Regions from separate parts of the Mesocryomonas lacus genome, predicted to be linked through region 2. Evidence: predicted binding sites of a transcription regulator. Region 2 holds the regulator's gene; the other holds the start of a gene.

Region 1 (5,125 bases), on a different contig from region 2:
ACGGCAGGTCGCCGATGCCGAGACGCTTTTCGGCTGGGTGCACACCTTGCTAGTGCATGGCTCTGGCTGGAACGACCTCGTGCTCTTCGCCGAAGCGCATGCGGCCGCCGCCGATCCCGTCCGGCTGCAGGCGGTCGCGGAACTCGCCGTAGCGCTCGGCGGCAGCCGCGAGCGTCGGATTGAGACGCTGGCGCTCGGCGCCGCCTTTACCCTCGCATCAGTGCCGTGGCGCACGGCGCCGGTGGATCTTCCGGACGCGCCCTATCCGGTCGCCGTCGGCCGGCTGGCCGCCGCTGAGGGCGTGCCGCTGCAGCCGGCGCTCACCGCCTTCGCGCACGCTTTCGCCGCGACGCTCGTCACGGCAGCGACGCGTCTCGTGCCGCTGGGCCAAGGCGACATGGTGCGGGTGACCAAGCGCCTGGAGCCGGTGATCCTCGCTGCGGCCGAGCGGGCCGCTGGGTCGACGCTCGACGATCTCGGCTCGGCGGCCATCCTCTCCGACATCGCCGCGATGCGGCACGAAACCATGGAAACAAGGCTCTTCCGCTCATGATCTCCCAGAATGGACCTTTGCGCGTCGGCATCGGCGGCCCCGTTGGCTCCGGCAAGACGACGCTGGTCGAGAAACTCTGCAAGGCGGCGCGCGACCACTGGTCGATCGGCGTCGTCACCAACGACATCTACACCCGCGAGGATGCCGAGGCGCTGGTGCGGCTGCAGGCGCTTTCCGCCGACCGGATCATCGGCGTCGAGACCGGCGGCTGCCCGCACACGGCGATCCGCGAGGACGCCTCGATCAACATCGCCGCGATCAAGGAGCTGCGAGCCCGGCATGCCGACCTCGACCTGGTGCTGGTGGAATCGGGCGGCGACAACCTTGCCGCCACCTTCTCGCCTGATCTCGTCGACCTCTCGATCTACGTCATCTCGGTCTGCCAAGGCGACGACATCCCGCGTAAGGGCGGCCCGGCGATCACCCGCTCCGATCTCCTCATCGTCAACAAGACCGACCTCGCGCCCTATGTCCACGCGGACCTCGCCCGGATGGAGCGGGATGCGGTCAAGGGCCGGGGTGACCTCCCCACCGTCTTCGCCGACCTGTCGCGCGGCCAAGGGCTCGGCGACATTCTCGCCTTCCTTGCGGCGCAAGGCGGCCTTCCCGTCATCGCGGCGGCGGCCTGACCATGGCGCGGCTGTTCCTGAAGGAGCCCCTCGGCATCCTCGCCGAGGGCGCCGAGGGCGGGCTCGTCGTCGAGGACGGCCGCATCGTCGAACTGGTCCCGGCGGGGGCGGGGCCGTCGCAACCGGTGGACGAGACCTTCGACGCTTCGCGCCATGTCGTCCTGCCGGGCCTCGTCAACGCCCACCACCATTTCTACCAGACCTTGACCCGCGCCCATCCGGCGGCGGTGGACAAGGAACTCTTCCCCTGGCTGAAGAGCCTGTACCCGATCTGGGCGCGGCTCGATCCCGACGCCTTCCGCCTTTCGGTGCGGCTCGCGCTGACCGAGCTCCTGATGTCCGGCTGCACCATGGCGGCCGACCACCACTATCTCTTCCCGAAAGGCCTCGAGAACGGCATCGACATCGAGGCGGAGGAGGCCGCAAGCCTCGGCATCCGCGTGACGCTCACCCGTGGCTCGATGAACCTGTCCGAAAAGGATGGCGGACTGCCGCCGGACGGCGTGGTGCAGGACGAGGACACGATCCTTGCCGACAGCGAACGCCTGATCGCGAAGTACCACGACCGCTCGGAAGGCTCGATGCTGCAGATCGCGCTCGCGCCGTGCTCGCCCTTCTCGGTGACCAAGAGCCTGATGGTGATGAGCGCCGAGCTTGCCGAGCGCGAGGACTGCCGGCTGCACACCCATCTCGGCGAGACCCGCGACGAGAACGACTACTGCCAGAGCCTTTTCGGCTACCGCCCGCTCGACTATCTCGAGGAGGTCGGCTGGCTGACCCCGCGCACCTGGCTCGCGCACGGCATCCACTTCACCACCGAGGAATGTGCCCGGCTCGGCCGCCACCGCGTCGGCATCTGCCATTGCCCGACGTCCAACGCGGTGCTCGCCTCCGGCTTCTGCCCGGTCGAGGACCTCATGGCCGCCGGCAGCCCGGTCGGGCTCGGCGTCGACGGCTCGGCCTCGAACGATGCCTCCAACCTCATCGAATCCGCCCGCCATGCGCTGATGGTCGGCCGGCTGCGCACGCAGTCGGCGGCGGCGGTGACCTCGCGCGACGTGCTGCGCTGGGGCACCGAGGGCTCGGCCGCGTGCCTCGGCCGCCGCGACATCGGCCGCATCGAAGTTGGCAGGCAGGCGGACCTCGCGCTGTTCACGCTCGACGAGCTGCGGTTTTCTGGCGCGCACGATCCGGTCGCAGCGCTCGTGCTCTGCGGCGCGACGCGGGCGGACCGGGTGATGGTCCGGGGCGACTGGCGGGTGGTCGACGGCATGCCGCGCGGCGTCGACGTTGCACGGCTGCGCGCCGAGCATGGTGCCGCGGCAGCGCGCTTCGGCTGAACGGTGGCGGCGGCGGAAATCCGCAACGCCGCCGCCGCCTTCTTCGCCCCTCCGGGGAGAAGTGGCCGGCAGGCCGATGAGGGGGCTTGCGCCTGCAAGGTTTGCGCCGCCCCTCATCCCGCTGCCGCGACCTTCTCCCCGAAGGAGAGAAGAAGCCAGCGGGATCGCCGTGCACGTTCTGATTGGCCTGTCACATGACTGTCGGGTCACGGGTGTACCGCGGCCGACCCCGCCGATCGGCTGGGACTTTCCGGAGACTGGCATGGCCTATCCCGACCTCGAACGATTCCGCGCCGCTAGCCATGCCGAACCGCCGCCCCACCTCGGGTCCCGCTACGACCACAACGGCCATTTCCAGCCCGAGCACGGCAATACCGTCGTCTGCCATCTCGTCGAGGGATCGCCGTCGGCAGCAGTGGTGATGGCCGCACGGTCGCGGCTGATGGCGTTCGCGCCGCCGGGCAAACTCGCCTTCACGGCGGTCGAGAGCCTTCACATGACGCTGTTCGAGGGCTTGACGGAAACCCGGCGAACGCCCGCCTACTGGCCCAAGGACCAGCCTGTCGATGCCGACATCGCCGAACTGACCGAGGACTACCACCGGCGTCTAGAAGGGTTTGCGGGCTGCGGTGACTTCGACGTCGCGGTCGTCGGCGTGACGCCGAACGGCCTGCAACTGGCGGGAGCCACGGATCGGGACGAGGCAGTGCTGCGTGCTTGGCGAGACGCCCTGACGGTGCCGTTCGGCTATCGCCATCGGCATCACGACGACTACCGTTTCCACATGACCTTCGCCTACATGATCGACTGGTTGCGGGACGACGAACTGTCGGCGTGGCAGCAGATGCTGGACGCCGAACTGGCAAACCTGCAGCGCGACGCCCCGGTGCTCGAACTCCGCCCGCCGGCCTTCTGCCGCTTCGCCGACATGAATCATTTCGAGGAACTGCTGGTCCTGGCGTGAGGGGCAGGGCGGGAAGTCGCATAGGTTTTGGCGCGTCGCCCCCCTCGCAGAGTCGTCATCCTCGGCCAAAGGCCGGGGACCCATGCCTCAACGGCGGCGCTGCCGCCTCGGCGCCGAATTGGCGCTTCAGCGCTGCGGCATGGGTCCCCGCGCTTCCCGCGAGGATGACGACCGTCGGGGTTTGCGCCATTAATCTCGCTTGTCGGTTCGTGATGCCGCGCCTGGCACCGGGGTGCGCGCCGCCAATCCCCATAGATTCGTCATCCTCGGCCAAAGGCCGGGGACCCATGCCTCGACTGTTGCGCTGCCGCTCCGGCGCAGAATTGGCGCTTCACCGCGACGGCATGGGTCCCCGCACTGCGTGCGAGGATGACGACCGTCGGGGTTTGCGCCTTTAATCTCGCTTGTCGGTTCCGCGAGGCAGCGCCTGGCACCGGGGATACGCGCTGCCAATCCCCGCAGATTCGTCATCCTCGGCCGAAGGCCGGGGACCCATGCCTCGACTGTTGCGCTGCCGCTCCGGCACCGAATTGGCGCTTCATCGCGGCGGCATGGGTCCCCGCGCTGCGCGCGAGGATGACGACCGTCGGGGTTTGCATCTCTGCGCAACACGGCCACCGGAGGCTTATGCCAAGTCGCCCCGCTTACAGTGCCTCGATCCGGAACGCAGCCTCGTAGAACGCCTCCTCCAGATTATCGCCGTCCCCGCCGCGGTCGATGACCAGGAAATCGCTGATCACGTCGAGCGAGACCAGCGGGTGGTGCCAGGTGTTGCGGGCGTAGTTCACCCCCTGGCCGCCCTCGGCGACGAAGGCCTGCGGCCGGCCGGGGCGGCCTCCCTCGTCGGGGGCCACGACGATCAGGAAGGGCCGGTCGTGCAGCGGCACGAAGGCCTGGCTGCCGAGCGGATGGCGTTCCATCATCGCGATCTCGACCGGCAGCGAGAACGGCTTGCCGCGGAAGATGTTGATGAGCGGCCGGCCGCCCTCGGTGCCGACGTCGACCTTGGCGAGGTCGTGGAAGCGGGTCGTGGTGCCGCCGTTGATCAGGCGGATCTCCTCGGCATTGTCCGGCTCGATCACCTGCCCGAAAGGCTCGAAGGCCTCGATGGTCAGCGGCAGGACGTCGAGAATGACGGCCGCCATTAGCCGGCCTTCCGGCCGAATAGCCGCAGCCGCGAGATGCCGCCATCGGGGTAGATGTCGACCCTCAAATGCGTCACCGGCACGGCGCCGGATGGCGCCGTGAACTCGGCGACGGCATCGGCGGCAAGCTTCGTCTCCGGCAGGAGGACGGGCCAGCCGGCGCTCACGGCCTCGATCTCCGCGGCAGACGGATCGCCGTCGAGCCGCGCCGCCTTCAGCGAGAACCGGTCGGGGAAATTGCCCTTGAAGTGTTTTGTGTCGCACAGGATCCGCTCGATGGTGCCGGCATGGCCGAGCTTGATGACGCACCAGTCATTGCCCGGCCGGCGGCGGCGCGCCGTCTCCCAGCCGTCGCTCATCACCGGCGCTCTGCCGGGCGCCAGCATGTTGGCGGGGGCGCCGTAGTGGGCGTCGTTCCAGGCGATCGCCGTGCCGCCGTTCTCCTGCGCGGCAAGGTCCAGCACCACGTCCGGCGCGACGAGGCTCCAGTCCTT
Region 2 (5,125 bases):
ACTGGAGCGAGACAGGAGGCCGCCTCGACAGCTTCAGCGCAGCGCCTTTTCTCGGCGGGTCCGATATCGGGCAGCTGCTGTCGCAACGGGACGGCACCTCCTTCGTCGTCGACACCACGATCAACGAGGGCGTCCTCTACGTGATGGTGGCCGCAAGCGAGACGCGCGAAGGCGCGCGGATCGGACATGAAACGCGGGTGACGCTGGCGGACGGGCGCGCGCTGCCGGCCTGGCTGTCGTCTGAGAACGGGGGCGTCGTCTTCGGCTACCCACCGGCGGGCCTCGAGACGATCGCGTTGAAAGTCCAGGCGGTGGACGAGAACGGGGCCGTGTCGCAGAGCGTCATCACCATCGACGTGCGCAGCGGGGCGGTGACGGAGAACCTCCGGGGCGATGAGGCTACGACGGCGGGCGCCGCCCTGTTCTCGCAGCAGCTGAGAGCCGAGCTTGCCGATATCGGCGAGGGCATTGTCGACCTCTACAACGCGCTCCGCTTCTAGAGCATCCCGCAAGTGGTTGGACTTACCCAATTAAGGAAAAATGCTGTCAGTACAAAAAAGACAGAGCACCGTGTGTCCCTCAGGGACGCACGGTGCTCTGTCGGACCGCATTCGACGGATTGCCGCGCCCCAAAGTGCGGCAGTCCAAGATGGAAAGCGCCTTGCCGGCGCCCTCAGTCCTCGCCGCGCAGATAGACCTCGACCGGGCCCTTCAGCTTCAGCGTCATCGGATTGCCGCGGCGGTCCTTCGCATTGCCGGCGGGAACGCGGATCCAGCCTTCGCTGACGCAGTATTCCTCGACATTGGTCTTCTCGACGCCCTTGAACCGGACGCCGATCCCCATCGCCAGCAGTTCAGGATTGTGGAACGGGCTCGACGGATCGGCCGCAAGGCGGTCGGGCAAGGCGATGTCGGCCATCGGTGCCGCCTGCTCGGCCGTCTCGGTGGCTGGCGTCTCGGAGGTCTCGGCCTTGGGTGTGTCGGTCATGTCCAGCGTCTCATCTTTTGATGCGTTGCGCCGGAGATACAAGCTTGGCGGGGTTTCGCCAACACTTGTTGCAATACGCCTCGGCGCTCCATGCCCTGGCGCGCTCCCGGCAGCCGCTCACGCAGTCGTGCTTGACGGGAGAGTGTCCGCCTGCCTGAAGACCCTGCAGCGCCGAGCCGGAGGCACGGAAAGCCGGATCTTTCGACGCTTCCAATGCTTGTGCTGCAACGCGCAAGCGCTCAGGATTGGGAAAATTTGGACATGGAGCCGCCCATGAAACGGATCGTCGGATTGCTCTGCGCCTTGGCACTGGCGATGAGCGTGGGTGGGGTCCAGACAGCCGAAGCGCGGCTGAAGCTCGTCAAACCACGCGATTCAGGCTTTGCGCATGTCGACGGCATCTCGATGTTCTACCAGATCTACGGCAAGGGGCCGCCGATCCTGCTGATCCCCGGAGGCCTTGCCAGCGGAGACGTCTGGCGGCAGCAGATCGCGACGCTCTCGGCGCATCACCTCGTTATCGTCGCCGACAGCCGCGGGCAGGGCCGCTCGACGCGCGACAAGAAGCCGATCACCTATCACCTGATGGCGCGCGACTACCTAAAGCTCCTCGATCTCCTGAAGCTGCCGAAAGTATCGCTGGTCGGCTGGAGCGATGGCGGCATCATCGGCCTCGACATCGCCATCCACCACCCCGACCGGCTGTCGGGGATGTTCATCCAGGCCGCCAACGTGACGCCCGACGGCGCCCTCGCCAACCGCAAGGCGATCGCGGAAGGCAAGGCGCTGCCGGCGCTCGGCCATTACGACAACATCGACGACGAAATCTTCGCGCTCTGGGCGAACGAGCCGAACTTCACGCTGGCGCAGCTGGCCTCGATCACCGTGCCGACGATGATCGTCATCGGCGACCACGACGAGGCGATCAGCCGAGAGCATACCGAGATGATCGCCAATGCCATTCCCGGCGCGCACTTCCTGCTGCTCCCGAATGTTGGACACTCCGCCCCGCTGGAGGACCCGGTCGGCTACGCCGAGGCAGTGCTCGCCTTCGTCGACGCCCCCGGCAGCGCCGCGAGCCTGCAGGCCGACGAGGCCGGCACGGTCCTGCAGGATTTCAAGGACCCGTCACCGGGCAAGGCTGGTCCGGCGGTTCGCGGCGGAGGGTGAGCGGAGCTGCGTTCCCTAAAACTGCGGCGTCAGCCCTCGCTTGCCTGACGCTCGGCCAGCGCCATCTTGCCCTCGTCGTCGGCGCTACGCTGCAACGTCGGCACCACGGCGGCGAAATGCTCGTCGAAGGAGTAGCCGGCGCCGCGGACGGTGCGGACGGGGTCGCGCTGGCGGCCGCGGTTGATGGCCTTGCGCAGGCGGCCGATGTGGACGTCGACGGTGCGCTCGTCGACATAGATGTCGCGGCCCCAGACGCCGTCGAGCAGCTGCTCGCGCGAGAACACCCGGCCGGGCGAGATCATGAAGAACTGCAGCAGCTTGAACTCGGTCGGTCCGAGCTTCAGCTCGCGGCCGTTGCGGTAGGCGCGATGGTTGGCGCGGTCGAGCTTGATGTCGCCGGCGGTCAGATGGTCGGACAGCTTCTGCGGGTTGGAGCGCCAGAGCAGGCTCCGCACCCGGGCCATCAGCTCGGCCATCGAGAAGGGCTTGACGAGGTAGTCGTCGGCGCCCGTCGTCAGTCCCTGGATCCGCTGCTTCTCCTCGCCGCGGGCGGTGAGCATCAGGATCGGCAGCCGTTCCGTCGCCGGCCGGCCGCGTACCCGACGGCAGATCTCGACGCCGGAAATGCCAGGCAGCATCCAATCGAGGATGATGAGGTCGGGCGTCTGCTCCTTCAGCCGAAGATCGGCCTCGTCTCCATTGTCGATGACCTCGACGGTGTAGCCCTCGGCTTCGAGATTGTAGCGGAGGAGGACGCCCAGGGCCTCCTCGTCCTCGACGACGACGATGCGCGCGTTCATCTGCCTGTTCCTACATGTTTCCGGTCGACGGGCCGGAATCCTTCACGCCGACGGTCATCGACGGGGTGGTGTCACTCTTCGGTCGCTCGGATTCCATCTGCTCACCGGTCTTGATGTAGTAGATGGTCTCGGCAATGTTGGTGGCGTGGTCGCCGATGCGCTCGATGTTCTTGGCGCTGAAGAGGAGATGCGTGCAGGCGGTGATGTTGCGCGGATCTTCCATCATGTAGGTCAGCAACTCGCGGAAGATCGACGTGTACATCGCGTCGATCTCTTCATCCGCCTCGCGGATAGCCTGCGCGCGCACGTGGTCGCGGCTGGCATAGGCGTCAAGCACTTCCTTCAGCTGCTCGATGGCGAGCTCGGAGAGATGCTCGATGCCACGCACCAGCTTGATCGGCTGCTGGTGCTCGTGCACGGCGATGACGCGCTTGGCGATGTTCTTGCCGAGGTCGCCGATGCGCTCGAGGTCGCTGGAGATGCGGATCGCGCCGACGATCTCGCGCAGGTCCTGCGCCATTGGCTGACGCTTGGCGATGGTCATGATGGCGCGTTCGTCGAGCTCGCGCTGGGCGGCGTCGAGCATCAGGTCATCCGCGACAACCGACTGGGCCAGGCCCCAGTCGCTGTTGATGAGCGCGGCGACCGAGCGCTCGACCATGCGTTCCGCCTGGCCGCCCATCTCGGAAATGCGCCGGACGATGAACTTCAGTTCCTCGTCGTAGGACGTGACGATGTGCTCGTCCATGGTTCGTCTCCCTGTTCTCGTTGGGCGCAGCCGCCGTCGCGGGACTCTCGGGTCGCGGCCGGCGATGCGGATCATTGGATACGCCGGCCGCGCCCGTCTTGGGGCGCGGCCGGCTGGTTCAGCCGAAGCGGCCGGTGATGTAGTCCTGCGTGCGCTTGTCGTCCGGGTTCTGGAACATCTTCTCGGTCGGGCCGACCTCGGCGATGTTGCCGAGATGGAACATGGCGGTGACCTGGCTGACGCGGGCCGCCTGCTGCATCGAATGGGTGACGATGACGATCGTGTAGTTCTGCTTCAGCTCGTCGATCAGCTCCTCCACCTTGGCGGTGGCGATCGGGTCGAGGGCCGAGCAGGGCTCGTCCATCAGGATGACCTCGGGCGACACGGCGATCGCGCGGGCGATGCAGAGGCGCTGCTGCTGGCCGCCGGAGAGGCCGGTGCCGGCCTCGTCGAGCCGGTCCTTGACCTCTTCATAGAGGCCGGCGCGGCGCAGGCTGGTGACGACGATCTCTTCCAGATCGGTCTTCGACTTGGCGAGGCCATGGATGCGCGGGCCGTAGGAGACGTTCTCGAAGATCGACTTCGGGAACGGGTTAGGCTTCTGGAACACCATGCCGACGCGGGCCCGGAGCTCGACGACGTCGATGGCGGGGTTGTAGACGTTCTCGCCGTCGAGGGTGATGAGACCGCCGACCTTGCAGTGGTCGATGGTGTCGTTCATCCGGTTGAGGCAGCGCAGGAAGGTCGACTTGCCGCAGCCCGACGGGCCGATCAGCGCGGTGACCTGGCGATCCTGGACGTCGAGGCTGACGCCATGCAGCGCCTGCTTGCCACCGTAATGGACGGTGACGTTCTCGCCCTTCATCTTGATCGGACGGTTTGAATGCACGGCGGGACCTTTATTGAGTGTCGCTTGGATATTTTCCATCATTTCTGTCCACCGTTCTACCAGCGACGCTCGAAGCGCCGCCGAAGGATGACGGCTGCAAGGTTCATTGCAGCCAGGAAAAGAAGCAGGATCATGATGGCGCCGGACGTGCGTTCCACGAAAGCACGTTCCGCCTCGTTCGCCCACATGTAGATTTGCACGGGCAAGGCGGTCGAGGCTGCCAGCGGCGAGGACGGCACATCGGCGACGAAGGCCACCATGCCGATGAGGAGCAGCGGCGCGGTCTCGCCGAGGGCGTGCGCCAGGCCGATGATCGTGCCGGTCAGGATGCCGGGAGCGGCCAGCGGCAGGACGTGCTGGAACACCATCTGCATCTTGGAGGCGCCAAGGCCGAGGGCCGCGGCGCGGATCGAGGGCGGCACCGCCTTGAGGGCTGCCCGCGTGGCGATGATGATCGTCGGCAAGGTCATCAGGCTGAGCACGAGGCCGCCGACCAGCGCGGCCGAGCGGGGCATGCCGAAATAGTTGAT

Evidence for each region. The regulator PhoB, encoded in region 2, activates phosphate uptake and scavenging genes when phosphate is short. The targets are predictions, from matches to a motif close to TGTCATNNANCTGTCAT.
Region 1: the regulator PhoB is predicted to act here: its motif matches at 2,711-2,727, upstream of ACZLZQ_RS20695 (DUF1868 domain-containing protein).

Annotation. Positions count from the first base shown of each region.
Region 1 covers NZ_JBUZWF020000007.1:89,764-94,888, reverse strand. The annotation lists gene ACZLZQ_RS20710 (urease accessory protein UreF) at 1-553, shown strand, start outside; gene ureG (urease accessory protein UreG) at 550-1,182, shown strand; gene ACZLZQ_RS20700 (8-oxoguanine deaminase) at 1,185-2,522, shown strand; gene ACZLZQ_RS20695 (DUF1868 domain-containing protein) at 2,785-3,486, shown strand; gene ACZLZQ_RS20690 (ureidoglycolate lyase) at 4,131-4,631, opposite strand; gene alc (allantoicase) at 4,631-5,125, opposite strand, start outside.
Region 2 covers NZ_JBUZWF020000003.1:725,482-730,606, forward strand. The annotation lists gene ACZLZQ_RS13120 (Ig-like domain-containing protein) at 1-500, shown strand, start outside; gene ACZLZQ_RS13125 (DUF3297 family protein) at 674-919, opposite strand; gene ACZLZQ_RS13130 (alpha/beta fold hydrolase) at 1,262-2,158, shown strand; gene phoB (phosphate regulon transcriptional regulator PhoB) at 2,188-2,958, opposite strand; gene phoU (phosphate signaling complex protein PhoU) at 2,969-3,706, opposite strand; gene pstB (phosphate ABC transporter ATP-binding protein PstB) at 3,825-4,634, opposite strand; gene pstA (phosphate ABC transporter permease PstA) at 4,652-5,125, opposite strand, start outside.